DNA from 3 places in the Enterobacter sp. SCRI0065 genome. Region 1 is predicted to be linked to each of the others. Evidence: predicted binding sites of a transcription regulator. Region 1 holds the regulator's gene; each other region holds the start of a gene.
What was found. Region 1 encodes PurR, which represses purine synthesis genes. Its sites were predicted from a motif close to CANGCAAACGTTTGCNTG; they were not measured.
Positions count from the first base shown of each region.

Region 2: a site for PurR is predicted at 3,238-3,255, ahead of galS (HTH-type transcriptional regulator GalS). Genes of this name have one in related genera too.
Region 3: a site for PurR is predicted at 1,916-1,933, ahead of glyA (serine hydroxymethyltransferase). Genes of this name have one in related genera too.

Region 1 covers NZ_JCBAJB010000001.1:1,094,192-1,099,485, forward strand. The annotation lists gene punC (purine nucleoside transporter PunC) at 238-1,437, opposite strand; gene punR (DNA-binding transcriptional activator PunR) at 1,551-2,462, shown strand; gene purR (HTH-type transcriptional repressor PurR) at 2,481-3,506, opposite strand; gene cydH (cytochrome bd-I oxidase subunit CydH) at 3,803-3,892, shown strand; gene AC6EMZ_RS05370 (MFS transporter) at 4,057-5,223, shown strand; gene sodB (superoxide dismutase [Fe]) at 5,262-5,294, opposite strand, start outside.
Region 2 covers NZ_JCBAJB010000002.1:381,031-386,324, reverse strand. The annotation lists gene mglA (galactose/methyl galactoside ABC transporter ATP-binding protein MglA) at 1-730, opposite strand, end outside; gene mglB (galactose/glucose ABC transporter substrate-binding protein MglB) at 812-1,810, opposite strand; gene galS (HTH-type transcriptional regulator GalS) at 2,107-3,129, opposite strand; gene yeiB (DUF418 domain-containing protein YeiB) at 3,285-4,442, opposite strand; gene folE (GTP cyclohydrolase I FolE) at 4,459-5,127, opposite strand; gene AC6EMZ_RS07640 (YbfB/YjiJ family MFS transporter) at 5,244-5,294, opposite strand, start outside.
Region 3 covers NZ_JCBAJB010000002.1:37,941-43,234, forward strand. The annotation lists gene glrR (two-component system response regulator GlrR) at 1-97, shown strand, start outside; gene glnB (nitrogen regulatory protein P-II) at 178-516, shown strand; gene hmpA (NO-inducible flavohemoprotein) at 556-1,746, opposite strand; gene glyA (serine hydroxymethyltransferase) at 2,050-3,303, shown strand; gene AC6EMZ_RS06025 (3-phenylpropionate MFS transporter) at 3,500-4,645, shown strand; gene csiE (stationary phase inducible protein CsiE) at 4,650-5,294, opposite strand, start outside.

The DNA of each region.
Region 1 (5,294 bases):
TGTGAGAAATCTCACGGGATTACCCGCGAGGCTAGTATCCGACGTAGAACAGAGGAAGGGAGAAAACCCTTGCCGAAAATCCATCCATGGTAAAACGGGAGCACTCCGGCTCCCGTTAACACATAATATTTATCGTATTTATATGAACCGAATTTAGTATAAGCCTCAAAAATCTGTCATTCAACTGAAAATTGTTAGCATCCTAATCACCGGTTTTTCACATAATTGCGTGCGCCACTATGCCTGCGATGATTCTGGTTGTGTACCGTCATCACTTTGCTTTTTTACGGTGGATTGCAGGCGATAACCCAGCGCTGCCAGCGCCACGGTAACCAGCATCACGCTGGTGGTGGTCATCAGTGGAGTGGCAATGAGAGCCGAGACAATCAAACTTGCCAGGAAGCACAGGCCCAGTTGCAGGGTATTTTGCAGGGCGGCGGCTCTACCGGTTGCGTGCGGGAACGGACGTAAAGCCTGGGCAACCACGATAGGATAAATGGCACCGTTTGCGACGGCCATAATGCAGAAGGGAATAAGAATCTCTGCCAGGGCAACATGGGGAATAAAACCAACGGCAAAGGTCGCAACCACGCTCAATGCATAAAGTACCAGTAGCCACGGTAGCATTTGTTGTCCCTGCCATTTTTGCAGCGCCGCGCGACAGCCATAGCCACCCACCAAAAAAGCGATGGTTTGCGGAACGTAGCTCAGACCAATAACCGCAGGGCTGTAGCCCATATCGTGCAAGATAAACGGTGAACCGGTGAGCCAGGCAAAGAAGCTCGCTGAGCAGGCGGCATAAATCAGCACATTACCGCGATAGTCGCGTGAGCGCAGCAGCGACATAAAGGTGACGCGCGATTCCTCGGGGTCGGCGACTTTCGGCTGAGCCGGTTTTAGCGAGAACGCCGGAATCATCAAGATCAGGGTAATAATAAACAGCGTGGCGAAGATCGCCTGCCAGTCAAAGTGGACCAGGATCCAGCTGCCCAGCAGCGGCGCAAGGGCGGGTGAAAGGCCAACCAGCGGCATGATGGTGGCAAAGATTCGGTTCACGCGCGAAGCCGGATAGTAATCGGTTACCAGCGCCTGCCAGGTCACTGCGGCTGCGCATACGCCAAAGGCCTGAATGAAGCGCAGCACCAGCAGCCAGGTTGCGTCACGGACCCACAACATGCCTAAACTGCTCAGGGCAAAAATGGTCAGACCCAGCAGCAAAATTGGCTTTCGGCCATAGCGATCGGAGAGCGGCCCCCACAGAAGTTGGGCAAACGCAAAGCCTGCCAGGAACAAGCTCAGGCTGGCACTAATGGCAGCGGCAGGCGTCTGTAAATCTGCCTGCATCGCTGCGAAGGCGGGGAGGTACATATCGGTCGCTAAAAAGCCCAGCACGCTTAAGCCAGCGAGCCAGACCATAAATCCTTTTCCAGGTTGCATTATTTTTTTCCTAATCAGGGCAGGTGTTCTTTGGCGCAGAGTGTAGGGAGTGCAATCCCCCTTGTGAAACGCTAATATTTGTCTGGTGCATTCAAAATATTTGTAGGCAGAAAATGTGGTCTGAATATTCCCTTGAAGTGGTCGATGCCGTCGCGCGTAACGGCAGCTTTAGCAGTGCGGCGCAGGAGTTGCATCGCGTCCCGTCAGCGATCAGTTATACCGTGCGCCAGCTTGAGGAATGGCTGGCGGTGACACTGTTTGAACGACGTCATCGCGATGTCGTTCTGACGCCTGCCGGGGCATGGTTTTTAAAGGAAGGCCGATCTGTTATCAAAAAAATGATGATCACCCGTGAGCAGTGCCAGCAGATTGCCAACGGCTGGCGCGGGCATCTTTCTATTGCTGTGGATAATATTGTTAAGCCTGAACGTACCCGACAGATGATTGTCGATTTCTATCGGCATTTCTCAGACGTGGAGCTGCGTGTTTCCCAGGAAGTTTTTAACGGGGTGTGGGATGCGCTATCGGATGGGCGAGTCGAAATGGCCATCGGGGCGACCCAGGCCATCCCCGTCGGGGGACGTTATACGTTTCGCGATATGGGCACGTTGAGCTGGACCTGCGTAGTGGCGAGCCACCATCCTTTGGCCACGATGGCTGGGCCATTGAGCGACGATACGTTGCGCAACTGGCCTTCGCTGGTGCTTGAGGATACCTCCCGCTCACTGCCAAAGCGTATCACCTGGCTGCTGGACAATCAGCGACGCGTCGTTGCGCCTGACTGGGAGTCATCGGCAACCTGCCTCTCAGCGGGATTGTGCGTGGGTATGGTGCCTGTACATTTTGCCCAACCGCGAATAGACAACGGACAATGGGTGGCGTTGACGCTGGAGAACCCCTTCCCGGATGCGGCGTGTTGCCTGACCTGGCAGCAAAACGACATGTCGCCTGCGCTCGCCTGGCTGCTGGATTATCTGGGGGATAGTGAAACGCTAAACAAGGAATGGCTGCGGGAGCCGGAATAACCGGCCCCGCAGAAAAGATTAGCGGCGGTAGTCGCGGAATGGACCATCGGCGACCGAGCGGCGTTCAATCAGGCGCGGATGCACTTCGATGGACTGCGACTCTTCGCGTTTGCTGACGATTCTGTCCATCAACATATTGAACGCCGTTTCACCCAGCGAATCTTTTGGCTGATGAATGGTGGTCAACGCCGGGGTAAAGAAACGAGCGTTGCGCACGTTATCATACCCGATCACTGAAATATCCTGCGGCACACGCAGTCCCAGCTCGTCAGCGGCGCAAAGCGCACCCATCGCCATGATATCGCCGCCGCAGAATACGGCAGTAGGGCGATGCGGTTGGGAGACGATTTGCTGCATGGCGCGATAACCCGATTCTGGTTCAAAATCGCCCTGAACGATCCAGTTTTCTGGAACGGCGATCAATGCTTCTTCCATCGCCTTCATGAAGCCCGCCAGACGACCGGCACCGGTGTTGCGCTCAAGCGGACCCGGAATAACGCCGATTTCGCGATGGCCGCGTTCAATCAGGTAGCGACCCGCCATATATCCGCCTTCAAAAGCGTTGTCGTTGACGGAATCGGTGAAATCAGCGCGCGTATCACCCCAGTCCATGACGACCATCGGGATATGACGGTACTCTTCGAGCATCGAGAGTACGGATTCAGGATATTCGGAACACATAACCAGCAAACCGTCTACGCGTTTTTGCGCCATCATGGACAAGTAAGCCCGTTGTTTTTCCTGACTATTCCAGGCATTACCCAGAATCAAGGTATAGCCCTTCTGGAAGCAGTTTTTCTCTACTGCTTCGATTATCTCGGCAAAATAGGCCGCTTCGCTACTGGTCGCCAGCAAACCAATTGATTTGGTGTGGTTGACCTTAAGGCTGCGCGCCACGGCGCTAGGAGAGTAGTGCAGCTCTTTAATCGCTGCCCAAACGGCGTTGCGCGTCTCTTCTGCTACAAAACGAGTTTTGTTAATTACATGTGATACGGTTGTAGTGGAAACGTTTGCGCGTTTCGCTACATCTTTAATCGTTGCCATTAGCTGTCACTCCAGACCATATCCTAAGCTCCTGAAAAATTGAGAGGTAAACGTTTGCCTTCTCTCACCCTTATCTCGCAAAGTGAATTGCGATACGCCGGGAAAACGACACAGGACGTCAGGAGGGGGTCAGTGGCCGGTACGCTTATAAATTTAGCGTGGAATTTTGTCTTATCTTGATGAAAAGGGGAAGCGTAAAAACACTTATCAGTCTAAATCCAGGAAGATTTTTGGGATAAACTGTGTAAAAATGAGCAAGCTCACTTTTCATGTGGGGATTAAAAGGAGAAAAATTGATGAATACCGATCTTAAGTTTTCGCTAACCACCACTTTCATCGTGCTGGCTTTGATTGTTGCGGCAAGCTTTACGGCAATACTGCACTGATTCAAACGGGGGAGAGCGTTCTCCCTCGCTTTCTCCCCGCCATTGTTACTCCCTCTGCAATAATCTTTTGCTATTTTGTTAACTTCTTATTTTTTGTGATTGATGTCATGCTTTCGGCATATTTGTTCTGTGTCGCGTAAAGACACGGCATCCGGAGTTAATGAATGAAAATCAACTTTCCTCTGTTGTCCCTGGCGATTGGCGCTTTTGGCATCGGCACCACTGAATTTTCCCCTATGGGACTGCTGCCGGTAATTGCCAAAGGTGTGGATGTTTCTATTCCTGCCGCGGGTATGCTTATCAGCGCTTATGCCATTGGCGTAATGATTGGTGCGCCATTGATGACGCTGCTGCTTTCGCATCGTGGGCGTCGCAACGCGCTGATCTTCTTGATGGCTATTTTCACGCTGGGAAATGTGCTCTCTGCGCTCTCACCGGACTACACCACGCTGATGCTGTCGCGCATTTTGACCAGCCTGAACCATGGTGCATTCTTTGGTCTGGGTTCGGTCGTGGCCGCAAGCGTGGTGCCTAAACATAAGCAGGCCAGTGCGGTCGCAACCATGTTTATGGGCCTGACGATCGCGAATATTGGTGGCGTGCCGGCAGCAACATGGATGGGTGAGACCATTGGCTGGCGAATGTCTTTCATGGCGACAGCCCTGCTGGGCGTGGTGGCGATGGTGGCACTGTTCTTCTCTCTGCCTAAAGGAGGAGCCGGTGAGCGTCCTGACGTGCGTAAAGAGCTGTCGGTTTTGCTTCGTCCTCAGGTGTTGTCCGCGTTGCTGACCACGGTACTGGGTGCGGGCGCCATGTTCACTCTGTACACCTACATCTCGCCTGTTCTGCATGACATTACGCATGCGACGCCGGCCTTTGTCACGGGAATGCTGGTGCTGATTGGCGTCGGTTTTTCAATTGGCAACTATTTGGGTGGCAAGCTGGCAGACCGTTCTGTTAGCGGTACGCTGAAAGGTTTTCTGACCTTGCTTATCGTCATCATGATCGCCATTCCTTGGCTGGCGCGAAATGAGTTTGGTGCTGCGATTGCGATGGTCATATGGGGCGCTGCGACGTTTGCCGTTGTCCCGCCATTACAGATGCGCGTGATGCGCGTAGCACACGAAGCGCCGGGGCTTTCTTCCTCAGTCAATATTGGGGCGTTTAACCTGGGTAATGCTTTGGGTGCAGCGGCGGGTGGCGCCGTGATTTCTGGCGGGCTGGGGTATAGCTTTGTGCCGGTGATGGGGGCGATTATCGCCGCACTCGGTTTACTGTTGGTTGTACTGTCCGGTCGTAAACAGCCGGAACCAGCCTGTGCGACGGAGTGATTAAAAAACGCAGAAGGGTTAACCTTCTGCGTGTCTTTTTATGCCGCGAAGTTTTTCGCCACAAATTCCCA
Region 2 (5,294 bases), on a different contig from region 1:
TGGCAATGATCTTGTCCATGTCCAGCCCTTCAAGAGGCTGAGTGGTGATCCACTGACCGTCACGCAGAATGGTGATTTCATCGCACAGCTGGAAGATCTCTTCCATCTTATGCGAGATATAAACGATGCCGCAGCCACGATCCTTCAACTTACGAATGATGGTGAAAAGGTGATTAACCTCTTTTTCCGTCAATGATGAAGTCGGCTCATCCATAATAACGATTTTGGCGTTATAGGAGAATGCCTTGGCAATTTCGATCATCTGCATTTGTGAAACGGATAAGGTGCCTACGCGCGCGCGCGGGTCAATATCAATATCCAGTTCATCGAATATCGCTTTGGTGTCGCGATACATTTTATCCTGATCGACAAATACGCCTTTGGTTGGATAACGACCCAACCACATATTGTCCATAACAGAACGTTGAAGTACCAGGTTAAGCTCCTGGTGAACCATCGAAATCCCATTTTCCAGCGCTTCTTTGGCTGAATGGAAGTCGATCTCTTTCCCCTGAAATAGAATGCTACCAGTATCTTTTTGATAGATCCCAAAAAGGCATTTTAATAATGTCGATTTACCCGCACCGTTCTCCCCCATCAACGCATGAATAGAGTGAGGACGAACTTTTAAATTAACATTATCGAGAGCCTTAACGCCGGGGAAAGACTTGTCAATACTGCTCATTTCCAACAAGAATTCGCCTGACGACTGACTATTTGTGCTGACCATAATTATACCTTTCGGTCTCGCATATCGCGTTGTAAAAGGGCGCAACGAATTGCGCCCATTGGGAACGTGCTCTATCTAAACTTATTTACCGATAAACTCAGACAGGTTTGCCTGGTCTACGCCCACGTAAGGGATGCGAACGATTTTGTTTTCGATTTTCCAGTTGGTGCCATCAGCAGCACCTTTACCGTCGGCCAGGTTTTTAGCCAGATCGAAGGTCGCTTTCGCCTGGTTGTTGGCATCGTTCAGCACGGTACCGGCCATTGCGCCCGATTTCACCAGAGACAGCGCTTCTGGCAGTGCATCGACGCCGAAGACAGGAATAGAGGATTTGTTGTGCGCTTTCAGCGCTTCAACGGCACCCATCGCCATCGCATCGTTGTTCGCGATAACCACTTCGATTTTGTTCGCGTTAGGACCAGACAGCCATGCGTCCATCTTATCTTTCGCCATCGCGGTGTCCCACATCGCGGTATCTAATGCCAGCTGCTGAGTTTTCAGGCCCTTCTCATTCAGCTCTTTGATAACGTAAGCGGTACGTGCTTCAGCATCCGGGTGGCCCGGTTCGCCTTTCAGCAGAACGAACTGCACCTGGCCGTCTTTGTTCAGATCCCAGTTCGGGTTCGCAGCCCAATGCTTAGCAATCAGGTCGCCCTGAATAATACCGGACTCTTTAGAGTCAGTACCCACGTAGAAGGCTTTGTCGTAGCTATCCAGCGCCTTGCGTGAAGGTTCTTTGTTAAAGAATACGATTGGCACATTCTGGCCACGCGCTTTCTCGATAACAGTACCTGCCGCAGCCGGGTCAACCAGGTTGATGGCCAGTGCTTTCACGCCTTTCGCCAGCAGAACGTCGATCTGGTCGTTCTGTTTGGATTGGTCGTTTTGGGAGTCGTTCATCAGCAGCTGAACGTCTGGCGCTGATTTAGCATCTTTTTCGATTGCTTTACGCACAACAGACATAAAGTTGTCGTCGTATTTATAGATAGTCACGCCAATACGGGTATCCGCAGCGTGCGCTGCTGCGCCAAAAAGCATGCTTGCCATAACAGCAGACAGAGTCAAAACCTTCTTATTCATGGTATCTCCGGTTTTTTTTATGCAGGGTAGTTCTCGTTGTGAATAACGGTCGGCGGGCAAATGTTAAAAAAAAGATAATGACCGCCGAAGTTCACTTATAAAATTCTATCTTCCGTGTTCGGTAACGCTCCAGAATGCGTTTTTTTGGTCGTTTGCGGCACTTTGGCTATAGTGAAAGTGATTAATCACCGTTACATAGCGTTTCAGCTCCTAAAACGCTGACATCATAGTCAGCGCCTTGTTAAGATACTGTGAATTTACTCACAGATTGAAAACGGTTACATCACTCCATGTAATCAGTTAGTGATCGGAGCCACAATTTGCCTTGGGGCGACAGAATGGCGTCGAACTAACGTCGGCATAAAACAGTGTGTTGCACTCGGATCCAGCTGTCCTGCGGCCCCCAGTAACGCCAGCTCAGTGGCCAGCTTAGCCATTGAGGCAATGGGATATCGCACCGTGGTCAACTGCGGATCGGTGTAACGGGCAATGGGAATATCATCGAAGCCAATCAATGAAAGATGCTGTGGCACCGCAATGCCGTTATCTTTGAGCGCCGTCAGCGCTCCGGCAGCCATGCTGTCGTTATAGGCAAACACCGCAGTGAGCTGCAGATTGCGCCCCAGCAGCTCGACCATCGCGGCCTCCCCGCCCTGCATATCTGGCGAACCGGTTCCTATCCAGCTGTCCATAGGCATGATGCCCGCATCTTTCAGCGCGTTTTGCCAACCTTCGCGCCGCATATCATCATCTTCAATGTGATGACTGGACGCCAGATACCCTACGCGCTGATGACCGTTGTTCAGCAGCATACGCGTCGCCATCGTTGCACCGCTGACGTTATCCAATGCCACACAGCGATGGGCATACCCAGGCACAACGCGGTTAACCAACACCATGCCAGGAATATGGTCCATAAACCCGGCGAGTTCTTCATCGCTTAATGCTTTTGAGTGAACAATCAGCGCGTTACAGCGCTGACGTATTAGCACCTCAATGGCATGACGTTCTTTTTCAGCTTCGTGATAGCTGTTGCCGATCAGGACATATTTGTGATGCTGTTGAGCAACGACATCCACCGCTTTGACCAGCGCGCCAAAGAACGCATCTGATACGTCCATCACCACTACGCCAATGGTATCGCTGACCTGCGTGGCGAGCGCCTGGGCGTTCGCGTTGGGTCGATAGTCAAGCTGCGCCACCGCTTTCATCACGGTTTCACGGGTGTCAGGGCTAACCAGTGCGCTGTTATTGAGCACACGCGAAACGGTAGCAACAGATACACCCGCGAGGCGGGCTACGTCACGAATGGTGATCATGTTCACCATCCTTCAAAGGATTGCAGCAACTCACAGACACCCCCTGTGTTTAGCAAGGAGGCTATTTTGGCAGCGACAGCGAGGGGACTACGTGAAGGAGGTCACACTGATGAAAACGGTTACATCCGTTTTGTTAATGATTGTGATCCAGATCGTTATCTGGATGTATTAGTCAATGAGTGACCTGACGCATACGCGGTTAATTGACGCCATAACCATTCCACCGGTCCCTGACGGAAATAACGCAGCCAGATGACCGAAAACAGCAGGTTGAACATCCAGACCGGAATGACAAACGCCAACAGTTGCAGCCGATCGAATTTCATAAACAGATCTAATCGATAGAAAAGCGTCGTACAAATCAGCGTTTGTAGCAGGTAGTTGCTGAGCGCCATTCTGCCCACGCACGCCACGGCCCCCACCAGCTTATAGCGGGATAACTGTGGCCAGAAGCCGTAGATAAGCGCAGCGTAACCGATAGTTTGAAACGGGGCGCTGAGTTCACGGGGAGCCTGTAACAAGAAAGCACACCAGCGATAGTCCCAGCCAAGCATCCACTGGGTAATGATGGCCGGAAGATTGATGGCCATACCGAGGACGATCAGTATCATCCCTGTGCGGCGATAATGCCTGAGGCTAAACTCCCCTTTCAACCAGCCGGTACGCATTAGCGCCGCGCCCATCAGCATCATTCCCGCCAGCTGCCAGCCGTACTGAGCGCCCAGAGCAATCAGATTATCACCGAGCATATCGGAACGATTGCTGATGGCCTCTACACCACCTTTAAGCTTCCAGTATTGTTCATACTGGAGGCTTGCGGCACCCGGGATCCACGAGCGATTTGTCGAGCCGCCCGAAATCAACCCCAGCAGTAACAGCACGCCGATACCGATGATGTACAGCATAACGCCCGTGTTAAAGAGGCTTTTCACGTCTTGCGCATCGCGGATCATCCGCCAGCAGATAAGCCCGACCAGACCATAGGCCAGCAGAATGTCACCATCCCAGAAAAACAGTCCGTGAATAAACCCGAGGATAACCAACAGCGTCAGCCGACACTGAATCCAGCGTTTGCCGCGTTTGAGCAACAGCTGCAATCCTGCGCCGAAAAGCAGTGCAAAGAGGGTGAGGAATTTAACCTGCGCAAAGAGATCTAAGATTGCCCAGGTCCAGGCATCGCTGCGGGTAATGTCGCCATACCAGGCAGGATTAAGATATGCAGCCTTCGGTAAACCAAAGGCGCTGATATTGAGCAGCAGGATCCCCAGAATGGCCACGCCACGAACAAAATCCAGCGTGACATTACGCTCCATTGATCCTGCCTTCTGATTAGTTGTGGTGACGCACGGCGCGCAGGAATTCCTGGCGGGTGTTCTGGCTGGATTTAAACAAACCACCCAGCGACGTGGTGGTGGTTGCGCTGGTAGCATCGCGAACGCCGCGCGCCTTCACGCAATAATGCACTGCATCAATGGATACCGCTACGTTGTTGGTGCCCAGCAGCGTTTGCAACGCGGTCAGAATTTGCTGCGTCAAACGTTCCTGAACCTGCGGACGCTGCGCGAAGAACTGCACGATGCGGTTGATTTTCGACAAGCCAATCACGGTATCTTTTGGGATATACGCGACGGTCGCTTTGCCGTCGATGGTAACAAAATGATGTTCGCAGGTGCTGGTCAGCGTAATGTCACGTACGGTCACCATCTCATCGACTTTCATTTTATTTTCGATGACGGTGATTTTCGGGAAATTGGCATAATCCAGGCCGGAGAAAATCTCGTCGACATACATTTTGGCAATGCGTTGCGGCGTCTCCATCAGGCTGTCATCGCTCAGGTCGAGATTCAGCAACTGCATGATTTCGGTCATGTGTCCGGCAATAAGGCGCTTGCGCGTTTCATTGTCCAGTTCATTCACTGGCGGACGCAATGGAGTTTCAAGACCGCGCGCAACCAGCGCTTCATGGACGAGAGCGGCTTCTTTACTGAGTGATGGCATTATTTTTCTCCTGCAGGTGTGGCTGCCTTTTGCCCTCGTTGAGGCAAAAGTGTGCGCTTATTGTGCGTGAGGTGGCGCACATAATCCAGTATTCACGGTGATAATTATTGCAATTGCTATTGCCTTTCAGCCTGACGATTCCAGACCAGCGCCCCGCCGATAAACAG
Region 3 (5,294 bases), on a different contig from region 1:
CGTGACGCACGCTGCGCGCATGGCCGGACGCAACCGTACCGAGTTTTATAAACTGCTGTCGCGCCACGAGCTGGAAGCCAACGATTTTAAAGAGTAATACCGCAAAAACCGATTCAATATGATACTGTGAGCAATCGATTACGAGGCTGCAAACAGGCAAGCGTTTAAGGACCCACCATGAAAAAAATTGATGCGATTATTAAACCTTTCAAACTGGATGATGTACGTGAAGCGCTGGCGGAAGTCGGCATCACGGGGATGACGGTAACGGAAGTGAAAGGCTTTGGTCGTCAAAAGGGCCACACCGAATTGTACCGTGGCGCAGAGTACATGGTGGACTTCCTGCCGAAAGTGAAAATCGAAATTGTGGTGACCGACGATATCGTGGATACCTGCGTGGATACCATTATCCGTACCGCGCAGACCGGTAAAATTGGCGACGGCAAAATCTTCGTCTTTGATGTGGCTCGCGTCATTCGTATTCGTACGGGTGAAGAAGACGACGCGGCAATCTAATCCACATAATTCCCCTCCCGTCCGGGAGGGGACATCTCATTACAACACCTTATGCGGGCCGAAACATTCGTAATGAATGTTGTCTTTGTTCACGCCCAGCTCAACCAGCTGCTTCGCGGCAAACTGCATAAATGCCACCGGACCACATACGTAGAATTGCATCTCCGGTGCGCTGAACAGACCTTCGTGCTGACGTAAATCAATCAAACCTTCGCTGTCAAAACGTGGCGCTGCGCGATCGGCATCCGTCGGCAGGCGATACCAGGTGTGGGCAGCAAAGTGTGGCAGAGTGGTTGCCAGGGCTTTTACTTCATCTGCGAAGGCATGCACATCGCCATTTTCCGCTGCATGGAACCAGTTCACCTGTGCGCTATGGTTGGTTTTGGCAAGCGTGTCCAGCATCGCCAGCATGGGCGTCTGGCCAACGCCCGCTGAAATAAGAGTCACTGGCGTGTTGGTTTCGACGGCCATGAAGAAATCACCAGCAGGCGATGCCAGATGAACCACGTCGCCCACGTTAGCGTGATGATGCAGCCAGGTTGAAACCTGTCCGCCGTCTTCGCGTTTCACCGCGATGCGATAGCCTTTCCCGTTCGGTTTGCGGGTCAGGGAATACTGACGGATTTCCTGATGCGGGAACCCTTTCGGCTTCAACCATACGCCCAAATATTGGCCTGGCTGATAATCAGCAACAGGCAGACCATCTACAGGTTCAAATTCAAAACTGGTAATCAGCGCGCTGCGCGGGGTTTTCTCAACGATGCGGAAGGCGCGAGTGCCTTCCCAGCCGCCGCTCTTTTCTGCATGTTCGCTGTAAATTTGTGCTTCACGGTTGATAAACACGTTTGCCAGCACGCCGTAAGCTTTACCCCACGCATCCAGCACTTCCTGGCCTGGGTTATACAATTCGTCCAGCGTCGCCAGCAGGTGCTCACCAACAATGTTGTACTGCTCAGGTTTGATCTGGAAGCTGGTGTGCTTCTGCGCAATTTTTTCGACCGCGGGCAGCAGAACCGCCAGGTTTTCGAGGTTGCTGGCATAAGCCGCGATAGCGTTAAACAACGCTTCACGTTGATCGCCGTTGCGCTGGTTGCTCATGTTGAAAATTTCTTTGAGCTCAGGATTGTGCGCGAACATACGATCGTAAAAATGCGCGGTGAGTTTAGGACCGGTTTCCACTAGCAGCGGAATAGTAGCCTTAACGGTAGCGATGGTTTGAGCGTCTAACATAGCAACTTCCTTCAATGTCATTTATAAGTTTCATTTTAAATGCATCTTATAAAAAATAACCCTGCGTTGTAAATGGTTCTTTGCAACGTGAAAAATATGCATCACAAACCTGAAAAGAAATCCGTTGAAATTCACCAGGCCTTTATTCTACAAACCCTTGCGTGGCGTGGAGGTAATCGTTTGCGTAAAATCGTTTGTCAAGACCTGTTATCACAGAACGATTCGGTTATACTGTTGCCCGTTGTCCAACAGGACCGGCTTTTTAAGCCAAAAATTTATCGTTAGCTGAGTCAGGAGATGCGGATGTTAAAGCGTGAAATGAACATTGCCGATTATGATGCCGAACTGTGGCAGGCTATGGAGCAGGAAAAAGTACGTCAGGAAGAGCACATTGAACTGATCGCCTCCGAGAACTACACCAGCCCGCGCGTCATGCAGGCGCAGGGTTCTCAGCTGACCAACAAATATGCTGAAGGTTATCCGGGCAAACGCTATTACGGCGGTTGCGAGTACGTTGATATCGTTGAACAACTGGCGATTGATCGTGCAAAAGAACTGTTTGGCGCTGACTACGCAAACGTGCAGCCGCACTCTGGCTCTCAGGCTAACTTCGCGGTCTACACCGCACTGCTGCAACCGGGCGATACCGTTCTGGGTATGAACCTGGCACAAGGTGGTCACCTGACTCACGGTTCTCCGGTTAACTTCTCCGGCAAACTGTACAACATCGTTCCTTATGGCATCGACGAAGCCGGTAAAATTGACTACGAAGACATGGCCAAGCAGGCGCAGGAACACAAACCGAAGATGATTATCGGTGGCTTCTCTGCTTATTCCGGCGTGGTTGACTGGGCAAAAATGCGTGAAATCGCAGACAGCATTGGTGCATATCTGTTCGTCGATATGGCACACGTTGCAGGTCTGATTGCCGCAGGCGTTTACCCTAACCCGGTTCCACATGCACACGTTGTGACCACCACTACCCACAAAACCCTGGCGGGTCCGCGCGGCGGCCTGATCCTGGCGAAAGGCGGTAGTGAAGAGCTGTACAAAAAGCTGAACTCAGCTGTTTTCCCAAGCGCTCAGGGCGGCCCGCTGATGCACGTCATCGCGGCTAAAGCCGTGGCGCTGAAAGAAGCCATGGAGCCAGAGTTCAAGGTTTATCAGCAGCAGGTTGCTAAAAACGCCAAAGCGATGGTCGAAGTGTTCCTGAATCGTGGCTACAAAGTGGTTTCTGGCGGTACTGAGAACCACCTGTTCCTGCTGGATCTGGTAGACAAAAACCTGACCGGTAAAGAAGCAGATGCGGCGCTTGGCCGTGCGAACATCACCGTGAACAAAAACAGCGTGCCAAACGATCCGAAAAGCCCGTTTGTGACTTCTGGCATCCGTATTGGTTCTCCAGCGGTGACTCGCCGTGGCTTCAAAGAAGCCGAAGTGAAAGAGCTGGCTGGCTGGATGTGCGACGTTCTTGATAACATTAATGACGAAGCGGTCATTGAGCGTATCAAAGGTAAAGTGCTGGATATCTGCGCGCGTTTCCCGGTTTACGCCTAGTTCTGCAATGCAGAAATAATAGAGGCCGCGCAAGCGGCCTTAATTTTTTGTTGTTCTTTAGACATTTCGTCCTCACGGCGCGCTGAGCTGCAATTCCACGTATAAATAGCCAATTCCCCGTAATTGCTCTGCGCGACTCAGCTTGCACCCGCCCCTTTTTAACGCCAGACTAGCGCCTCCAAAACGGGAGGGATTCATGGTTTTGCATTCCACACGCTGGCTGGCGCTCAGCTATTTTACCTATTTCTTTAGTTACGGCGTTTTTCTGCCTTTCTGGAGCGTCTGGCTCGCAGGGATTGGCCTGACGCCAGAAACCATCGGTATTCTGCTGGGAGCGGGCCTGGTGGCGCGTTTTCTGGGGAGTTTGCTGATTGCCCCGCGCGTGAGCGATCCCTCTTTGCTGATCAAGGCCATGCGCATTCTGGCGCTGCTCACGCTGGTCTTTCTGGCGGCCTTCTGGGTGAGCCAGCAGTTTGCCTGGCTGATGGTGGTGATGGTCGGTTTCAACCTCTTTTTCTCGCCGCTGGTGCCGCTGACGGATGCGTTAGCAAATACGTGGCAAAAACAGATAACGATGGACTATGGCCGCGTACGCCTGTGGGGCTCGGTTGCCTTTGTGATTGGCTCGGCGCTGGTGGGTAAGCTGGTCAGCCTTTATGACTACCACGCGATTCTGGCGCTGTTAAGCGTGGGTATTGCCTCGATGTTGCTGGGAATGCTGCTGCGCCCGTCGATTATGCCGCAGGGCGAAAACCGCCAACAGGAAAGCGATAGCGCAGGATGGCCCGCGTGGCGGACCTTGATTACCCAGAGCTGGCGTTTTCTGGCGTGCGTGTGTCTGCTCCAGGGAGCACATGCGGCATACTATGGGTTTAGCGCAATCTACTGGCAGGGGGCGGGTTATTCGGCTTCGGCGATAGGGTATCTCTGGTCGCTCGGGGTGGTGGCGGAGGTCATTATCTTCGCCCTGAGCAAAAAGCTTTTCCGCCGCTTTGGTGCGCGGGATTTGCTGTTGCTCTCTGCCGTTTGCGGCATCTTACGCTGGGGCATTATGGGCTGGACCACCGAGCTGCCGTGGCTCATCGTGGCGCAGATCCTTCACTGCGGCACCTTTACCGTGTGCCATCTTGCCGCGATGCGTTATATCGCTGCGCGACAGGGAAGCGAAGTGATTCGCCTCCAGGCCGTCTATTCCGCCGTGGCGATGGGCGGCAGCATTGCAGTGATGACTGTTTTTGCCGGTTTCCTCTATCAACACCTGGGGCACGGCGTGTTCTGGGTGATGGCGGCGGTAGCGCTGCCAGCGCTGTTCGTTCGTCCCAAAGTGGCGGCGCGGACGTAATTCGTTAAGATTCCAGCATGACGCGAATATGTTCTTGCTGCTGCGCATTCAACGTCTCTACGGCATGAATGAGCGGCGGTGAGAACAGCGGCAGGGCGGTGGCGTAAGGTGTAATCACCAGCGCCGCCTCACGTGGGGCGCCTTCTTTCTGAAAGGCCTGTAGCGTGAGATAGCGAATGTTGAGCGGCAGTAAGGTCAGTTCCCTGAGCTGTTCCTCAATGATGACTTCACAGGCTTTATCATCACCCGTGAGTAACACGACCTGCTTTTCGTGCAGATCCGTTTCCTGCATCAGCCAGGCACCAAAAATCACGGCGACCAGACTCATCTCTTCTTCCGAAAACCGCAGCCCAAACTCGGCCTCAATTTCAAACAAAACGTCGCGCGTAGTGCGCATCAGGCGGGGATAAAGACGCGCAATCTCCTCGGGCAGGCTGTTGTCGATACCAATGCCAAAGAGGGAGCGATCGAGCGCCTGCGCAATATGAATGTACAGCTGATCCGTTAAGCCCTGTTCATCACTAAAACGCATCCCCGTTTGCCCGCGAAAGCGACCTATCATGCGAGTAATGGCACGACGCAGGCGTTCATCCTGCTGGTGTACATCCCGAAGCGGATCGGGCGTTCTTAACATCATAAACAGCAGGGA